4 regions of the Lysinibacillus sp. JK80 genome follow, and region 1 is predicted to be linked to each of the others. Evidence: riboswitches for the same ligand, from Rfam matches in the RefSeq annotation. Region 1 holds a riboswitch; each other region holds the start of a gene.
The links. A riboswitch is a leader RNA that binds a small molecule or an ion and turns the genes downstream of it on or off. The one in region 1 is predicted to bind cobalamin.
Positions count from the first base shown of each region.

Region 2: it holds a riboswitch for cobalamin, as region 1 does, so the genes downstream of both, HXV90_RS04160 (glutaredoxin family protein) here and HXV90_RS05045 (ABC transporter substrate-binding protein) in region 1, are expected to answer to the same signal.
Region 3: it holds a riboswitch for cobalamin, as region 1 does, so the genes downstream of both, HXV90_RS21245 (hypothetical protein) here and HXV90_RS05045 (ABC transporter substrate-binding protein) in region 1, are expected to answer to the same signal.
Region 4: it holds a riboswitch for cobalamin, as region 1 does, so the genes downstream of both, HXV90_RS12785 (ABC transporter substrate-binding protein) here and HXV90_RS05045 (ABC transporter substrate-binding protein) in region 1, are expected to answer to the same signal.

Region 1 covers NZ_CP058997.1:962,280-967,225, reverse strand. The annotation lists gene HXV90_RS05050 (elongation factor G) at 1-1,183, opposite strand, end outside; cobalamin riboswitch at 1,366-1,552, shown strand; gene HXV90_RS05045 (ABC transporter substrate-binding protein) at 1,716-2,708, shown strand; gene HXV90_RS05040 (precorrin-3B methylase) at 2,761-3,438, shown strand; gene HXV90_RS05035 (alpha/beta hydrolase family protein) at 3,509-4,946, shown strand, end outside.
Region 2 covers NZ_CP058997.1:787,313-792,258, reverse strand. The annotation lists gene HXV90_RS04175 (DUF2089 domain-containing protein) at 1-216, shown strand, start outside; gene HXV90_RS04170 (SHOCT-like domain-containing protein) at 229-615, shown strand; gene HXV90_RS04165 (hypothetical protein) at 625-906, shown strand; cobalamin riboswitch at 1,277-1,454, shown strand; gene HXV90_RS04160 (glutaredoxin family protein) at 1,573-1,797, shown strand; gene nrdI (class Ib ribonucleoside-diphosphate reductase assembly flavoprotein NrdI) at 1,794-2,153, shown strand; gene nrdE (class 1b ribonucleoside-diphosphate reductase subunit alpha) at 2,150-4,243, shown strand; gene nrdF (class 1b ribonucleoside-diphosphate reductase subunit beta) at 4,231-4,946, shown strand, end outside.
Region 3 covers NZ_CP058997.1:4,239,477-4,244,422, reverse strand. The annotation lists gene ytvI (sporulation integral membrane protein YtvI) at 1-794, opposite strand, end outside; gene HXV90_RS21255 (hypothetical protein) at 885-1,439, shown strand; gene HXV90_RS21250 (glutathione peroxidase) at 1,520-2,065, shown strand; cobalamin riboswitch at 2,190-2,387, shown strand; gene HXV90_RS21245 (hypothetical protein) at 2,546-3,103, shown strand; gene HXV90_RS21240 (ABC transporter substrate-binding protein) at 3,087-4,037, shown strand; gene HXV90_RS21235 (tyrosine-protein phosphatase) at 4,183-4,946, shown strand, end outside.
Region 4 covers NZ_CP058997.1:2,498,880-2,503,825, reverse strand. The annotation lists gene HXV90_RS12790 (acyl-CoA dehydrogenase family protein) at 1-1,631, shown strand, start outside; cobalamin riboswitch at 1,689-1,871, shown strand; gene HXV90_RS12785 (ABC transporter substrate-binding protein) at 2,009-2,977, shown strand; gene HXV90_RS12780 (FecCD family ABC transporter permease) at 2,974-3,975, shown strand; gene HXV90_RS12775 (adenosylcobinamide amidohydrolase) at 3,972-4,946, shown strand, end outside.

The sequences.
Region 1 (4,946 bases):
ATGAAAAACGCGTCATTAATACCTCAGTTAGGACCTCCAATTGAATGGCACCCATAATATGCACATGGATTTCCTGAAATTTTTCCTGCCAGACCACACGCAAGGACGGTTCTTCTGCTTCGAGTAACCGGAAAATCTGTAGCACTTCCTTGATATGCTGATCACCCTCATATTGAACCTTTGCCTGTAAGGTTGGGACAAGCTCATAGGGCTGTGATAGCATCGTTGTACCGATTCGATCCCCAATGTTTGCCTGGCTCAGTCCTTTGACAGCGAAAATTTCTCCTGCCTCTACCTGTTGAACGGTCTCAAAGCGACTGCCGTTATAAAGGCGAATTTCGGTCACTTTTTCTGTTACTTCGTCAAATGAAAATTCATCTCGTACATGCAACGAGCCCTTGGTTGCCTTCATAAAGGTTAAACGCTGGTGCCCATCATGACGAATCTTAAAAACCTCGCCCTCAAACGGGGCATCCTTGTCAAAATGGGAAGCCGTTAACAGCGGGAGCTGGTCAAGAAATTCCTGAATGCCCTCATCCTTTAAGGCCGAGCCAGCAAAGCAAGGGAAGGCACCTTCATTTTTAATCATTTCCTTTAATTGAGCAAGACACTGTTCATGCTCCAATGACTCATTTAGAAAGGCATCAAGCAATTTTTCGTCGCGCTCCGCCAGCCATTCCATAATATTATTTGATACATAGTCTGCTCGCAGTGGCTCATCGATGAGCAATACATGCTGAGAGCAATCTTTACGAAGCTGGCTGATGACGGCCTCCATATTGGCACCCTCACGATCCATTTTGTTGATAAAGAAGAAGGTAGGGACATGGTATTGACGTAAAAGTTGCCACACTGTTTCTGTATGGCCCTGTATCCCTTCGACAGCGCTAATGATAATAATGGCATAATCCATCACACGAATAGCACGCTCCATCTCAGGGGAGAAATCGACATGCCCTGGCGTATCAATCAATGTGTATGTATCATCGCCAATATTCATGCGCCCTTGCTCGGCAAATATCGTAATGCCTCGTCTGCGCTCTAGCTCATGATGATCAAGAAAGGTATCCTGATGATCAACACGCCCCCGTGCTTGAATACTATTTGTATGAAAAAGCACTTGCTCAGAGAAGGTCGTTTTTCCTGCATCCACGTGCGCAAGTACACCGATCGTTTTGTACATAAGAAATCCTCGTTTCTATAGAATGCTATCTTTTTATTGTAACAGAATACTAGCTTCTATATTTCTTGTAAAATAGTTCGTCTTTATGTCGAAATAGTGCTAATATAATGATGATTATACTTTTAGTGTCATACTACTGATTGCGCGATAAATTTTCTTCTGCTAGTCTATCAATAGTATTGACCATTATAGAACGTATTGGTGCAAATGGCATTTGTCATTTGCTTAAAAGGGAAATCGGTGCAATTCCGATGCTGTCCCGCAACTGTAAATGGGGAGTCTATACAGCATGCCACTGTAGTGAAACTATGGGAAGGCGTATAGATGATGAACCTAAGCCAGGATACCTGCCAGTATGTATTTTTTGACTAAGAACCACGAGGATGGGGATAGTGATGAAGGTAATGATACCGTTATTTCACTATGCTACTCTCTTGGCGACAAGAGGGTTTTTTTATGCCCTTCCAACTACCTTAGTAGTAAAGAAGTCTCTGATTTCTTTCTATATTTTAACAGCAAAGGAGAAAAGGACATGAAGAAATGGAAAAGTATATGGCTGATGATGATCATTGCCTTGGTCGCTGTTTTAGGGGCTTGTAACGCAAAGGACAAAACGGAATCAGCTGCACAAGGTGAAAAGGTTGAGCCATCTGAGGCGGCAGCAGAAGTAACCATTGAAAATAATGACACAACGCAAACATATACGGAAGCACCAACAAAAGCGATTAGCTTAAATCAACATGTGACAGAAATTATGCTAGCACTTGGTTTAGAGGATTCTATGGTAGGGACAGCTTACTTAGATGATAAAATCTATGAACCACTGCAAGAGGCATACGATAAAGTCCCTGTTCTTTCCGATCAATACCCAACGAAGGAGCAAGTCATCGATGCCGAGGCAGATTTCCTATATGCAGGCTGGAAAAGTGGCTTTGGCGAAAAGGGTGTAGGCACACCAGAAGAGCTTGAAGAATTAGGCATCCATACGTATTTACATACGGCTTCCAACATGACAAAGCCAACATTAGAGGATATTTTCACTGATATTCGAAATATCGCGAAGATTTTCCGTATTGAGGATCGTGGCGAAGCTTTAATTGAGCAAATGACGAAAGATGTAGAGGCAGTACAAGCTAAATTACCAAAAGATAGCGAAAAATTACGTGTTCTTGTGTTTGATAGCGGTGAAAAGGATGTATTTACAGCTGGTCAAAACTTTATGAATGAGCTTGTGACAATCGCGGGTGGACAAAATATCTTTGGTGATGTGGAATCAGGCTGGACAACTGTGTCGAAGGAAGATGCAGTAGACCGCAACCCAGAGGTAGTTGTCGTGATTGATTACGGTGAAACAACGGCAGACCAAAAGATCCAATTCTTAAAAAATGATCCAGCCTTAAAGGAGATGGAAGCGGTCAAAAATGAGCGCTTTGTCATCCTGCCACTTTCAGCAGCGTCTGAAGGGGTTCGTGCGGCAGAGGCCATTGAAATTTTAGCAAAGGGCTTCTATCCTGAAAACTTTTAATCCATTCGAGCTAGCGTTTTTGCTAGCTCCTTTTTTATAAGGAGCGATAAAAATGAACGCATTTCAAAAAAATGTACCAGATCAAACATTTGAAACACTGAACCGTCATGGTGAGTTTACCCGTCTAGCCGTTAGCCCTGGCATTATTAATAAGCATTATACTCCTGCACAATTCCAAAAAATAGCCGAAATTGCTGGCGAAAAGGGGGCGATAAAATATTCTGCTTCCTATAGTATACTCGTATCCATACCAACGTGCGATGCCACGGAAGCGGTGCAAGCCTTACAGGAAGCAGGTCTTTATGTTGCTCCCTCTGGTTCAATCATAGCCATGAAGGCCTGCGATTTTTGTGATGGGGAGAAAATGGAGGCTGCTCCGATAACCGAACAGCTCTATCATGCCATAGAGGGGATGAAGGTACCTGCAAGAGTGCGTGTCAATATTAATGGCTGTGCATCAGCTTGCTACAATGCAGTCTATGATGATATTGGACTCGTTTACCAACAAGAAAGCTTTGATGTCTATTTAGGGGCAGTACCAATGGGAACAAAGGCACAGGCAGGCACGTTATTCGCTAAGAGGGTAGACGTCACACAAATTGAAGATTTTTTACTGCACCTGATAAATCTTTATAAGGAGCATGCTCGCCCAAATGAGCCCTTTTATAAATTTTATCGCAGAACAAAGTCGGCAGAATATTGGGAACTAGTAAAAAATTCAATTAAATAGAGGAATATTACTTAGGGTGTCGAAGTATTGTAGTAAGGCACAGAAAATTACAATACAAAGGAGCAAGAACATGACATCGAAACAAGGGATTCAACCAGAAGATCTTTATCACTTAAAATCAGTAGCAGATCCACAGCTTTCACCAGATGGGACAGAGGTAGTTTATGTAGAGACTCGTATGGACGAGAAGAAAAATGACTATATATCGAATTTGTTTTACATAAACTTGAAGGACAAAACACCACAGCAATGGACATTTGGTGAAGATAGAACGAGTTCCCCTGTTTGGTCACCAGATGGCAGTCAAATTGCATTTTTGTCAACGAGAACAGGTAAGCCGCAAATTTATGTTCTTTCGAGAGCAGGTGGAGAGGCAAAACAGGTGACACATTGTAAAAATGGAGCGACCTCCCCTGTCTGGTCACCATGTGGCAAGAAAATTGCTTTTTCAGTCGTGCTAGGGAAAGATGAAACCATCCTAGATAAAGCGGAGGATGAGAAGAAAAAGGACAAAGAACTAAAGCCACTAGAAATCGAGAAAATGAAACACAAATCGGATGCTGGTGGATTTATTGATATGGAGCAGTTTACCCATATTGCCATTGTCAATGTGGCATCAGGAGAGCTAGAACAAGTGACAGAAGGCAAAGAGTACTGCCATCTGGGTACTTGGTCGCCAGATGGCAAATACCTTACGTACTTAGCAGATAAAGCGGAGGATTTAGATTTCTCATTTAATGTGGATATCTATTTATTGGAGTTAGAAACGAAACAGAGTCACAAGCTAACAGAAGGTTCGGGTGCTTATTACCAAACAGCTTGGTCTCCGAATAGTCGCTATCTTTCTTTTGTAGGTGGAGAACGTGAATTTGAAAATGCCACACAAGCAAAGCTTTGGATTTATGACATGGAGCAAAAACTACTAAACTGTGTAACAAGTGAATTTGATGCGCCTGTTGGTGATTATGTCATCGGTGATTTCCTGCAAGGTGTAGCGTCACCACGTGTGCAATGGATGAATGATAATCATAGCTTCTACTTCCAAGTCACAGATCACTGCAATGCGGCGATTTATTACGGAAATGTAGATGGCGAAATTTACCCAGCTATCCATGATGATCAATATGTCTATGGCTTCTCACTTGATGCGCAAAATGATCAGGCTATTGCGGCTATTAGCACAACGACCAATCCAGGCGATCTGTTTTATGTGAACCTAAAAACAGGTGACAAAGAACAGTTGACGTCCATTAATGAAGATTTTTTAAAAACCAAAACATTAGCTGTTCCCGAGAGTATCGAATTTGAAGGTGCAGAAGGCTGGAAGGTCAATGGCTGGATTATGAGGCCAGTTGGCTATGAAGCAGGGAAGAAATATCCTCTCATTCTTGAAATCCATGGTGGTCCGCATGCAATGTATGGCAATACCTACTTTAATGAATTCCAAATCCTTGCTGCACAAGGCTTTGCAGTGCTTTATACTAATCCGCGTGGTAGTCATGGCTATG
Region 2 (4,946 bases), 170 kb from region 1:
GAAGTATTTTTAACCTGCCGAGGAAATATTAAAGAGGTTGAAAAGGAACTGGGGGTTTCGTATCCAACAGTTCGAGGCAAGCTAAATGATATTATTTCATCCCTTGGCTATGCTCAAAAGAAGAAAAATGAAGTAGATGAGAAAAAAATTGTAAGCATGCTTGAAAATGGCGAAATCACAACAGATGAAGCCATAAAGCTCTTAAAAGACGAATAGGGAGGAACGACCATGAAAGAGGAAATTACAAAAGTGTTAACGATGATTCAAGAGGGCAAAATTGATGCGGATAAAGGATCAGAGCTGATTCAAGTGCTACAACAGAAAGAAGAATCAGAGAATAAATTTGTGGAAAAAACAAAGTATTTAGATAAAACGTTAAAGGTCCGTGTTGTATCCACCGAAAATGATAATGTCACGGTAAATTTACCAATTAAACTTGTCAAAGCCGTATTGATGGCAGGACACAGCATCGCTGCAAGTATTCCGCAATCTGAAAAATACGTAAAAGATATCGACATCAATCTTCTTCTTGAAGCAATTGAAAATGAACTAGATGGACAAATTGTAGATATAAAATCAGCAAACGGAGATTCCGTTGCAGTCTTCATTGAGTAGAGGCGACGAATGATGCATGTAAAAGTGAAAGCAAAAGACGTTCGCTTTACCGTCCCTGTTCCCTATACTGTGCTAACCATTGTCCTCTCCATTTTAACTTCTAAATGGATTCAGCAACAAGCCAATAAGTGGACAAAGGCATACTTCGATAAAAAGAAAATAGACTTTACCTTTCCCCTCATCGACAAAGAAATGTTAAAGCCGATTATCAAGGAACTACAAAATTATAAAGGACTTGTGCTAGTCGATGTCAAAGCTCAGGACGGGACTGAGGTTAAGGTTAGACTATAATCCCAATGATAGAATGGTAAGAGCATGTTATGATAAAAGCATGCTCTTTATTAATGTAATGAGCATCATTTGAAATGGGTAAGAGATGATCATTATTTCAGGACTTACGATAGAGACAACTATTTTTCAATGGTACATAAAATAGAAGATTTCTTTAAACTCAAATTAGAATTCTAGATCCATTTTAATAGAAAATCACGTACATCGTTAAAAATAGATTTTTGATTTGGGTATAAGTGATTAGTGGTAATCTATTTGGAACTACATAATTAAAAATACTGAATAATCCAAAAATAAAGAAGTTTAGAATCTTGATTTACTTTTCATTTGAAGGATGGTACACTTAAAACTATTGAACAACAACTATATATTGTGTTCGTTTTACAAAGGTACTACTACATGTAGTTTAAAAGGGAAGTTCGGTACAATTCCGACGCTGTCCCCGCAACTGTGAAGCTGACGATGATTGCAACCACTGTGCATTTGCATGGGAAGGGAATCAGAGAATGAAGCAAAGCCAGGAGACCTGCCTTTATAAAACAAATTTATCATTTCTTCGGGGATTAAGAGATGGGAACGTCAGTATTTTTGGTATGTTAACGTTTCCATTTAGCCTATCTCTTTAGAGGAGATAGGCTTTTTTATTTTATGAAAAGAGGGATTTCTATGAAACTTTATACGAAAACAATTTGTCCAAAATGCCTATGGGTAAAATCTGAACTACAACGTGCAGGACTTGAAGCTGAAATTGTTAACATCGATCACGATGAACAAGCAAAGCAAACGATTATTGACGCAGGTTTTTTAAGTGTGCCTGTTTTAGAGATGAATGAAACTTTCATAGGAGATGTTCAGGAAATTGTTTCTCAAATTGAGTTGATTGCCCTATGATTGTTTACGCGAGTCGTACAGGTAATGTCCGAAATGTTGTATCCAAATTAAAGGCAGAATGTATCGAGCTCTCGGAAGAATTGCGATTGAACAAGCCATATCTCTTAATTACCTACACAGATGGTTTAGGTGACATTCCAGCAAAGGTACAACGTTTCTTAGAAAAAAACAGGGATTTTTGTAAAGGAGTAGTTGCCAGTGGTAATAGTAACTTCGGTCATCATGTATTTGGCGCTGCTGGTGAGAAAATCGCTGCTACCTATCATGTACCCTTAGTAAGGAAATTAGATTTACGAGGTAATCAAACGGATTACGAAGCAATACAAACGTTTTATGAAACGAGGGTAATGAGATGAAAACCTATTTAAAGCTTAATAATGACGTACTGAATCGTTATAGTACAACTGGATTACTTGAGTTAGAAAAGGACCGCGAAGCTACGCGCCGCTACTTTTTAGAGTATGTTAACGTACGTTTGCGTTATTTTATAGATATTGAGGAAAAAATACGCTATTTAGTTGATGAGGGCTACTATGAGAAAGCATTTATCGACATGTACGAAATGGAATTTATTAAGAAGCTGTACAAGAAAGCCTATGATTATAATTTCCGCTTTCCATCCTTTATGAGCGCAAGCAAATTTTACGATAGCTATGCTATGAAAAGTCGTGATGGGGAAGAAATCTTAGAAAAGTATGAGGATCGTATTGTCATTATTGCTTTGTATTTAGCTCAAGGCAACACGGCTCTAGCAGAACGCTCTGTCGAAGCAATGATGGAAGCCTATCAGCCTGCAACACCAACTGCTTTAAATAGTGGTAAGAAAGCACGTGGTGAATTAGTCAGCTGCTTTAAATTATCAATGGATGACTCCATGAATAGTATTGCTGAAAATATTGGCTATTGTTTAGAGCTATCACGCCTTGGTGGTGGAGTTGGGGTCAACTTAACTGATTTACGTCCATTAGGTGATCCAATTAAAGAGATATTAAATCGTGCAAGTGGTGTCATCCCAGTAGCGAAACTGTTAGAAAATTCTTTCAGTTATTCTAATCAGCTAGGGCAACGAAATGGCTCAGGTGTTGTCTATCTAAATATTTTCCATGCAGACATAGAAAATTTCATTTCATCAAAAAAACCAAATGCTGATGATAAAATTCGCCTCGCAACCCTTTCAACAGGGATTATTATACCTAGTATTTTCTTCGAACTGATGAAACGTGATAAGGATATTGTGTTGTTTAGCCCATATGATATTTTTAAAGAATATGGTAAACGTATGTCTGAAATTTCTATTTCAGACATGTACTACGAGCTACTTGATAACCCTAAAATTCGTAAAATTAAACGTTTAAATGCACGAAAGCTTTACACAGAGGTGAAAAAAGCACAATTTGAATCAGGCTATCCGTTTGAAATCTTTGATGATAATGTCAATAAGGTACATCCTTTAAAAAATATTGGACGTGTCAAAATGTCCAATTTATGTACAGAAATCTTACAAGTACAAGAGACAAGTATCATTACGGACCAGGATCAACCAAATGACTATGGATTAGATGTATCGTGTAACTTAGGTTCCATCGATATCCATGCAGCAAGTAAAGTCAAGGATTTCGGCGCATTAGTCGATACAGCCATGCACCTATTAACGAATGTATCGCAAATGACGCATATTAAGAATGTTCCGTCTGTTGCAAAAGCCAATCAATTAATGCATTCTGTAGGGCTTGGCTGTATGAACCTCCATGGGCATCTCGTGACAGAAGGCATCCTGTACGGCTCAAAAGATTCCATTGATTTCATGGATCACTTTATGGAAGCGATGAACTATTATTCTCTGAAATCTTCGATGGAAATGGCGAAAGAAAAAGCTGCAACCTTCTACCGATTTGAGGACAGTGATTATGCATCAGGTAGCTATTTTGACCAATATATCAATAAAACTGAAGAAGAACTATCGCCTGCTGTGTTGAAGGCGCTTGGCAATATTCCAATCATCACAAACAAGATGTGGGAAACGTTAAAGCAGGATGTAATGCAGTACGGTCTATTCCATTCCTATCGTTTGGCTATTGCACCAACTGGTAGTATTTCATATATTCGTAGCTGTACGGCTTCAATCGCACCATGTACAGAGCGCGTAGAGGTTCGTGATTACGCCGATAGTAGAACCATTTATCCAATGCCTCATTTAACAAATGACAATAGTCATTTATATGTGGAGGCGTATGATGTAAATCCGTATGATTTAATTGATTTATATGCAGCTTCTCAAAAGCACGTTGACCAAGGTATTTCCATGACGCTTTATGTAACGGACAATTGGACAACCGAACAATTGGCTAAAGTATACATTTATGCGTGGATAAAAGGCATTAAGTCTGTTTACTATGTTCGTCAACGATTACAAAGCTTAGAGGAGTGTGTAGCATGTCAAATATAATTTATGAGGCAGTCAATTGGAATAAGGCAACAAGTGAGCTTGCCCAAATATTTTGGGACCAGCAATGGAAGCAAATTTGGTTTCCAGAAGAAATTGCGGTCAGTAAAGATATTAAACAATGGAAAAGCTTTGAGCATCAGGACACATATAAAAAAGTATTTGCAGGATTAACCTTACTGGATACTGTACAAACAAATATCGGAATGAATCGTGTTGCTGCTTATACAGACGATTTACAGGAAAAGGCTGTCCTAACCGTTTTTGATGCATTCGAGGCGATACATGCCAAGTCCTATTCTTATATTTTCACAACGCTTTGTACAAACGAAGAAATCGACGAGCTATTTGAATGGGTCAAGAAAAATGAATTTCTACAGTATAAAGCCAATAAAATAGCAGACATTTATAATAGTATTGAAGAAGGCAATCCAGAGAGCTTATGGAAAGCGATGTTTTCATCCGTTATGCTTGAATCTTTCCTGTTTTATTCTGGCTTTTTCTATCCACTATACTTAGGAGGACAAGGCTTCCTACGAAACAGTGCCGAGATTATTTCACTCATCTTGCGCGATGAATCTATCCATGGGGTAGCAGTTGGATTTTTTGCTCAAAATTTATTCAAGCAATTTTCAAAGGAAAAGCAAGAAGAGCTACATTTATGGGGCTATGAGCTATTATTAGATTTATATCAAAATGAAATGAA
Region 3 (4,946 bases), 1.4 Mb from region 1:
CATGGCGCTAGAATAATGATAGAGCCTAGGAATGGTACAATATCTATTAACCAGATAATAATCGTCATTGTTACTGCATATTTCGGTTGGATTAATAGCAGTCCAATGAGTGTGACGCCTCCAATAATAAAGCTTACAAATAAGTGAGCCTTCATATAGCCAAATGTTGCATCTTTTAAGCGATTTAAAATAATTTTTATCTTCTTTGCTGTATTGGGCTTTAAATATTTATAAGTGATTTGCTTTAACTTAGGCAAATCAAGCATAAATAGGAATAGCGCAATCATATAAACGAGAAGACTGATAAATAGGCTGGGTATCTCTGAAAAGAAGGCAGAAACTTTGCTATAATTAAAGAAGCTTAAAAAGGATTCTTCGACTTTCTTTATGAAATCCATAGTGGTTTTTTGAAGCGAAGCACTTACTTCAGGTGGAAAGTCTTCTGTGTATTTAGAAATATTTTCTTGCATATGAAGCCACATATCTGATAGCTTGGAAATATAATAGGGAGCTTGCTTAGATAGTAAAATTATTTGTGTCATTATTTGTGTAATAGAAAGATAACAAATAATAGATATAACAATAACACTCACTATGTAAATAAAAGCAACTGCTATTTTCCGTGACATTTTCCATTTCCGTTTAAAGAACATGACAATTGGTTCTAAGAAAAATGCACTAATCCCAGCAAGTATTAAAGGCATGGACACTGGGATAACAAAATAGGCAGCTAGAAGTAGTGATATTATCACAATCAACCGAAAAATCAATTTCCTAGCATTAAATCTATTCATAAACTCACCTTCTTTGCGAAAAAAATTAAGTTAAGTGTACCATAAATCAAATTTTATTACGTTCTGAAACAATAAAGGTAGGGATGAATTATGGAAAAAGAGATTTTGCAACTTTTTAGTAATCTAACAGAGCATGATCGCGATATTCAATATGAATCTTACGAGGAATTAATGAAAATTATGCAGGAACCCGTAGATTGGACATATGCAGTTTGGGAACAGCTAATAAAAGCACTTACATACAATAATGGTTATTCTCGTGCACGTGCTGCACAAATTTTATGCGCTTTAGCTGCAAAAAGTGATCCAGAAGAAAGGGTCTTGGAGGATTTTTTAAAGATTTGGGCTGTGACTTACGATGAACAATCTGCTACGGCAAGGCATGCATTACAAGCAATTTGGAAAATTGGACAGGCGGGCCCAGTACAAAGAGATTTGGTTGTATCGTATCTAGCTAAAAGATTTCAAACATGTATAGATGAAAAACAGCCATCTCTTATTCGTCAGGATATTATTATGTCATTTAAAAAGTTATATGATCAAACAAATGACTCGAAATTATTAGATATTGCCCATCGTTTAATTAATGAAGAACAAGATGCTAAATATAAAAAGAAGTATAAGTCAGCCATCCGTTCAAAGTAGCGAGGTGGTGTTTTTTTGTGCAAATTCTTTGATGAACGATAGAATAGTCAACTATAATGAATGAAAAAAGGGGATTATACATGAGCATTTATAATTATCTAGTTCGGAAGCCTAATGGCGAAATTTTATCAATGGAAACATATCGTGGAAAAACAATGTTAATTGTTAACACGGCAAACCAATGCCGATTTACATATCAATTTGAAGACTTACAGAAAATGTATGATAAATATGGAAAAGAGAATTTTGTAGTTCTTGGATTTCCTTGTGATCAATTTGGCCATCAAAATCCTGAAGATGGGGAGGAAACTAAGCATCTATGCAAGGTAAACTATGGGGTCACATTCCCGATTTTTGAGCTTGTACAGGTAAATGGAGAGGCTACCCATCCACTCTTTAATTATTTAAAGCATGAAGTGGATTACCGAGAGTTTGGGAAGGCAAGTATGCAGGAGAAAATGTTGGCAGAAGCAATTGTTCAACTTGCCCCAAGCTTTTTAGATGGTCGTAATATTCGCTGGAACTTTACAAAATTTCTAGTAGATGCTAATGGTAAGACCGTCGCACGCTTTGAACCAACAGATTCACAGCTCGATATTGAAAAAGCAATTGAAACACTATTATAGTAAATTCCTTAATAATGTAAAAATTTGTTAGGGTTTTCTCTTCAAGTAGAAATAATGCTATATTTTAAAACTGAGCACAGCTATTTTTTCTGAAGCATATATGATAAACTGCTTTACAAATGAAATATTCTTGCAGAATAAAGGTGCTAATTAGCATAATCGGGAATCCGGTGAAAAACCGGAGCTGTTTCCGCAACTGTAAGTGCAGCCATTATAAAGATTTACCACTGTCTCAAAGAAGATGGGAAGGTCCTTTATAACACATTCGTTTCATGTGACGAACTGTACAAGCCAGGAGACCGACCTTTATTTGAACGTATAAAAACTTCTCGGAAGCTAGGAGGATATACGGCAAATACATAGGCTTTGTCCAGTTTGATGGCTCATTATGTTATTTTTGTCGTTCCTTTGCAAAAAGGAGCGACTTTTTTATGCCTTTCAAATAAGAATTTTTCATTATAGAAAATAGGGGGGAAGCAAGTGAAAAAAGATGCCCGTTATTCTTGTTATCCATTTATGCGTGAGAAAGCTTCAACGGTCGATTTTGAAATTCGAACAGATAGCCTGACAACACATCTAGGAGTTGCATTAGCTGCGGTAAAAAAAGAGGATGTTCAAGTTGTTGCTGAGGATTTATTGCTTATGTTACCTATGGCTTATCATGTGAATGGCTCAGTTCGTGGGAAATTAGCAGTAACTGAAGAGGATTTATCTTGGTTAAGTGAACGTTATGATTTTTACGTTCGCCATGTGAAGGAAGAGATTCAAAGTTTTGTTTTACCTCAAGGAACAGAGGCAGCTTCAGCCTTACATCTTTGTCGCAGTGAGGCAAAAAAATCATATCGTACTTTACACAAAGTATCAGAAGAACGAGAGGTTCCTGCTATTCTTTTCGATTACCTTGGTTTATTAGCTAATGTATGTTTTGTCATGGCTGTTTTTATGAATCAGCAAGCTGGAATAGCGGAAATACGGTTTATTAGTAAATCCTACCCAATGAAAAAGAAAAAGGAGAATAACAATGAAAAAAGTATTTAATTTCCAATGGCTACCAGTGCTCTTACTTGCACTGGTATTAGCAGGCTGTGGCACTGCTGAAGATACAAAAAATAAAGATGCTTCGCAAGATACACAACAAGCAGAGAAAACAAGCTATAAAGTGACAGATGACCGTGGAGTGGAAATAGAGTTTAATGAAGTACCAAAAACAGTTGTATCTTTACAACCAAGTAATACTGAAATTTTGTTTGCTTTAGGTGTTGGCAATAAAATTGTAGGAGCAACTGAGTACGATACTTACCCAGAGGAAGCACAAAAAATTGAACGTGTCTCGGATACTATGAACTTTAACAGTGAAAGAATTTTAGCGTTAAAGCCAGATGTTGTCATTGCTTATACAATCGGTGATAAGGATGCACTAAAGCCGCTTGAGGACGCAGGAATTAAAGTGTTTGTTATTCAATCTGCTACTACTTTCGACGATGTTTATGGAGATATCGAACAAATTGCTGCTGTGATGGATGTTGCTGATAAAGGAAATAAATTAAACGAAGAGATTAAAGCGAAAATTGCTGAAGTACAAACGAAGGTGAAGGATGTAAAAACGCCGAAAAATGTTTATTTAGAGGTTAGCCCTAAGCCAGACATATATACAGCAGGCTCTAGCACTTTCCAGCAAGAAATATTAGATGCAGCTAATGTTAATAATGTTTTTTCTGACTTGAATAGCTGGGCAAAAGTGAATGAGGAAGATGTTATTGCGAAAAATCCAGATGTTATTTTAACAACAGTAAACTATACAGAAGATCCAATAGGAGAAATTCTTGGACGAGATGGTTGGAATACTGTGAAAGCTATTCAAAACAAAGCGGTATTGTCCATTGATACAGATATCTCTAATCGACCTGGTCCGCGTATTGGTGAAGCTGTAGAATTAGTAGCGAAGGCTGTGTACCCAGAGTTATTTAAATAAGAAATGTTTCCATGCTAGCTGTCAGCCATTCAGCTAGCATTTTTTATGTGGTTTAATTTATTACCTAGCGTGAAAATTGGAATTAATGTAGTTTGTTCTTTAAAATAAAAGTAAGTATGCTTGATAATCTTAGGAGGTGTAGTGATTGGAGCAATTAGAGACAAAGGTAATTCCATTTGAAGCAGTCTATAATTTCCGAGACATGGGTGGATATAAAACAAAAGATGGGCGTAGGGTAAAGAACGGTTTATTTTACCGCTCAGCTGCCCTTGGAAAAATGACACTGTCGGATAAAGAGCTATTTGAAACGTTAGGGATTAAAACCATTTTTGATTATCGCGATAACAATGAGGCGTATCATAATCCTAACCCAGTGTTCTCGCATGCTCAATATATACAAATCCCAGCAAAGGGTAATCATGCTTTTGAAATGCCGACCAATGCTGGTGGTAGAGATTTCTATAAAGTGGTAAGCCCTGAGATGTTTCGGGATTTTTATGCACAAATGCCTTTTAACAATCTTTCATTTAAAGAGTTAATGCAAACGATTCAAAATCCTAATAATCTAGGTCTTGTACATCATTGCGCAGTTGGTAAGGACCGAACGGGTATTGGAGGAGCACTTATTTTACTAGCTTTAGATGTACCTGAGGAGACTATCATGGAGGATTATTTAGATACTAATATACATTTACGTCCAATGGTAGAACGAATGGCTCAGGCTATTCAGCATCAGTATAATGAGCAAGAACTACAGCAATTTTATGCATTAATGTCTGCCCGTGAAGACTATTTACAAGCAGCATTGGATGCGATGGATCGTCGCTATGGTTCTAAGACTGGGTTTTTAGAGCAGGAATTTGGCCTAACAATTGAAAAACGAGAGCAATTACAATCTTATTGCTTAAT
Region 4 (4,946 bases), 1.5 Mb from region 1:
ACTTTTTTACTGAAGATGACACGCTTCAAAAAATAGTAGAAATGATGTTAGATAAAGAGTTTTTATCCTATGCCCAACGAGAGTTAACAGATTTTGGTGAGCTATGTGCAGGTGATATTGATGCAAGGGCAAAGCATACAGATCGACAGGGTGAGCCTCGCCTTCAAAGATATGATGCCTATGGGGAAGAGATATCGGAGGTTTGGGTTAATGATGGCTATAAAAAAACGATTGAAGAGACATATAATACTGGGATTGTAGGCTATGTACACAAGCATATTCCGCAGCTAGGACACAAGGGGAATTATGTTTATAGCTTTGCACAAGGTTATTTGCTATCACATGCAGAGCCCGGTTTTTATTGTCCAGTAACATTGACAATGGCAACTGCCTATCTATTAGATCATTATGCAGATGAAGAGGTAAAGCAGCGTTTTTTACCACATGTGTGTGCAACAGGTGACACAGATTTATATGAAGGTGCGACCTTTTTAACAGAACGTCAAGGGGGCTCTGACGTAGGTGCAAATGTGGTGGAGGCGAGAAAGGATGGCACTGCTTATCGTCTATATGGTGAAAAATATTTTGCATCCAATGCGGGCATGTGTGGTGTAGCGATGGTATTAGCACGACTAGAAGGTGCGCCAGCAGGTTCCAAAGGCTTAACATTGTTTGCAGTTCCTTGGCGCAAAGAAGATGGAACAACAAATCATTTACGTATTCGCCGACTGAAAGATAAGCTAGGCGTTCGGGCAGTTCCCTCTGGTGAGGTAGAATTTGATGGTGCACTTGCCTATGTTGTAGGGGAGCAAAATAAAGGGATTTATTATATGCTAGAAGCACTAAATCTCTCTAGAATTTGTAATGCAGTCGCTTCAATTGGTATTATGCGTCGCGGCTTCTTAGAGGCAAAACATTATGTAAGCAATCGACATGCATTTGGCAAGCCCTTAACACAGTACCCTATGATTCAGGATACTTTAGGGAAATTTGCAGCTAAGTTGCACGTGGAAGTAGCGACAGTTTTTGATCTTATCCAATTATACGATAAAGTGACAAGTGGACAGGGAACTCAGCAAGATCTTATTATGAATCGTTTATATATTGCCATTATGAAAAAGGAAACAGCAGAGCAAGCTGTTCATTATGCTAGTGAGGCAATTGAATTACACGGAGGTAATGGCTATATAGAAGACTTTGTAACGCCCCGCTTATTAAGAGACGCCCAAGTGTTAACGGTGTGGGAGGGTACGGCTAATATTTTGGCCTTAGAACTCATTCGTTTAGTAGATAAGTTTCATGCTCATGAACTTTTTGTACAGGAGATGGAGGAACGATTAGACAAATTAGCTGACAGCTCACTAGTACAAATCGTTAAAGAACAATTGGCGAATATGTCTGTGAAACTGCAAATTTTTAGCGCTTTAGACGAGGCAACGAAAACTTTTGAAGCTAAGGGTATGGCGGAAAAAATGGCTCACCTTTATGAAAGTGTCATAGCGGTTGAGTGGGCACATAAATTTGGTGGGAAATATGAAAAACTAGCGGACGTTTATTTAGAACAGACATGGTCATTAAGAGAAATGGGTGCTCAAATGAAAACAGTCCAATACTTTTCTGAAATTGTATAATGGCCGGGGAGTCGTCTTGAATGGAGGCGACTTTTTTCATTTTCATGTATAATGAAATCAACTGAATATTATAAAGGTTCTTTACTTAAGTAAAGTGAAAAGGGAAATCGGTGTAATTCCGATGCGGTCCCGCCACTGTAAGTGTGAGTTTTTTCAAATGATGCCACTGAAGATTTCGGGAAGGCTTGAAAAATCGCAAGTAGCACTAGCCAGGAGACCTGCCTTTATAACGACATGACAACCTACGAGGATAGGGTGGTGGATTTTGTATCAGTTTTTTTGGTGCGATTTTGCCCCCTCATCGATCAAAGATGAGGGGTTTTATTTTGATGTAGAATAAAGCGAAATGTCGCACGGATCAACGAAGGAGGATTCACATGAAGAAATTTTGGAAAATAGGATTATCAGCATTTTTAGCAGTAGGCTTGCTAGCTGCTTGTGGGCAGGAAGCAAAAGATAACAAGCCATCTAACGAGCAGCAAACACAGCAAGAAACAGCACAGGTGGATGAAGCGACATTCCCAATGACGATAACAGATGCCCTTGGTAAGGACATTACACTTGAAGCACCTCCTGAGAAAATTGTTTCACTTATTCCGAGTAATACGGAAATCCTTTTTGGATTAGGTTTAAATGATGAAATAGTTGGTGTTACTGACAACGACGATTATCCGCCAGAGGCAACTGAGAAGGATAAGGTTGGCGGTATGGAATACAATATTGAAAAAATTATTGCCTTAAAACCAGATATCGTTTTTTCACACGAATCTAGCATGTCTCTTTCAGAAGAGGCTATTGCACAGCTTGAATCAGCAGGTTTAAAAGTATTTGTAGTAAGAAATGCACAAGACTTTAATGAAACATATGCAACAATTGAGCAACTTGGACGTGCTACAGGGAAATTACCAGAGGCAGAAAAAATTGTTGCGAATATGAAGGCAAAAGTAGAAGATGTTTTGTCTAAAGTCAAGGATGTTGAACCCAAAAAAGTGTTAGTTGAAGCATCAGATGAGCCAGATATTTATACAGCTGGTAATGGTACATTTATGAACGCGATGCTTGAGATGATCCATGCAAAGAATGTAGCTGTAGATGGTGATAATTGGTATAAAATTGATGCAGAACAAATTATCGCAAAAAATCCAGATGTCATCGTGGTGACATACCATTATGTACCAGATATTTTAACGAAAATACCAAAACGTGCGGGCTTTGATACGATTAATGCCGTAAAAAATAATGCGATTGTGCAGGTAGATGAAAGTACAACAAGTCGTCAAGGGCCACGTCTAGCAGAAGGTCTAGAAGAATTAGCCAAAGCAATCTATCCTGAGGTATTTAAGTGAAAAAAATAGCACTAGCCTATACACTAACATGTACGCTTCTTCTTATTAGCATCTGGTGTGGCGTAGCGATAGGCTCGGTTCATATTCCATTAGAAGTATTGTGGAATAAGGCGGTTGATGAAACAGCCGCCAATATCTTTTGGAAAATTCGTTTACCTCGTGTGTTATTAGCGGGACTAGTAGGCGCATCTCTAGCTATTGCTGGAGCAGCTTTCCAAGGTTTGTTAAAAAATCCATTAGCAGATCCATATACACTAGGGGTTTCATCAGGGGCTTCTGTTGGTGCTGTTTTAACGATCTTTTTTAGTATTTCTATACCTGTTGTCGGTTTGTATGCGCTGCCAACCTTCAGTATGATTGGTGCTATCATCACGATGGTAGTTGTTATGAGCTTTGCTAGACTCGTAGACCGCTCATTAAAAATGGAAACGTTGATATTAACAGGCGTTATTTTTAGTTCATTTTTAGGTTCCCTCATTTCATTAATGATTGCCTTATCTGGTGAAGAATTACGTCAGGTAATAGGCTGGCTACTTGGTTCTGTTTCGATGCGTGGTTGGCCATATGTCCAGATGATCATTCCATTTGTGATTGTAGGTTCAATAATGCTATGGACACAAAGACGAGAATTAAATGTCTTATTGTATGGTGAAGAGCGAGCAAAACATTTAGGTGTTAATGTAAAGCGTAGTAAATATTTGATATTAGCAGGGGGCTCCATGCTAACTGGGGCAGCTGTAGCAGTTTCTGGCACAATTGGCTTTGTAGGATTAGTGGTGCCGCATATGACAAGGATGATTTGGGGTTCTGATCATCGCCACTTATTACCATTATCTTTTTTCAATGGTGCAACATTACTCATTATTTGCGACTTAGTAGCACGAACAATCATTGTGCCAAGAGAGCTACCAATTGGTGTTATTACGGCATTTATTGGAGCACCTGTTTTCTCCTATATTTTTTATAAGCAGCGAAGAAGCAAGGGGGTACGGGCATGATTGTTGTTGAACATCTATCAGGTGGCTATGAAGATGTACCAATCGTCAGGGACATTAGTTTTACTGTTGAAAAAGGAAAAATTCTTGGCATTCTAGGGCCGAATGGTAGCGGGAAATCCACATTATTAAAAGTAATGAGTGGTATTTTACCAGCTACTGCTGGAACCGTTTCGATTGATGGACAAAATATTCTTTCTTATAATGCTCGTGCTTTGGCGAAAAAAATGGCTGTATTACCACAGCTTCATGCAAATGCTTTCTCGAACAGTGTGAGAGAGGCAGTTTCACTGGGGCGCTACCCGCATCAAACAGGCTTTTTCTCGAGTTGGTCTGAACAAGATGAGAAGGCAGTTCAACATGCAATGCTTCAAACAGGTGTAAAGCGATATGAGCATACACCGATGGAATTTTTATCTGGCGGTGAACAACAAAGAGTTTTTGTTGCACAGGCATTAGCTCAAACAGCTGAAATCTTACTGCTGGATGAACCAACGAATCATCTTGATATTGCACACCAACGTCAAATTTTAGATATGGTTCGGAAGGAAGCCATGGAGTGTGGTTTAACAGTCGTTATGGTACTACACGATATGAATTTAGCCTCTCTTTATTGTGATGAATTATTGCTGATGGAAAGCGGACAAATGAGAGCACTTGGTGCACCACATGAAGTATTAATTGCCTCCCAAATTGAAGAAGTTTATCAAGCACGGGTGACTACATATGCTCACCCTGAAATACCAAAACCTCAAATTACAATGATGCCCGCAGCTACAGACTATCAGCAGCGAGCTGTCATCAAAAAAGAGCACTTTACGATAACTGAACAATATATCCAACTTCAATCAGAGCTTCCTCTGAAGACCGTATCTTCTGCAGTTCATAACCCAGGTATTGGCTGGCATAATTGCTTATTAAATCGCTCAGTTCCTGGTGATTATGTCATTAGCGATGTGAAACGAGAAGTTAAA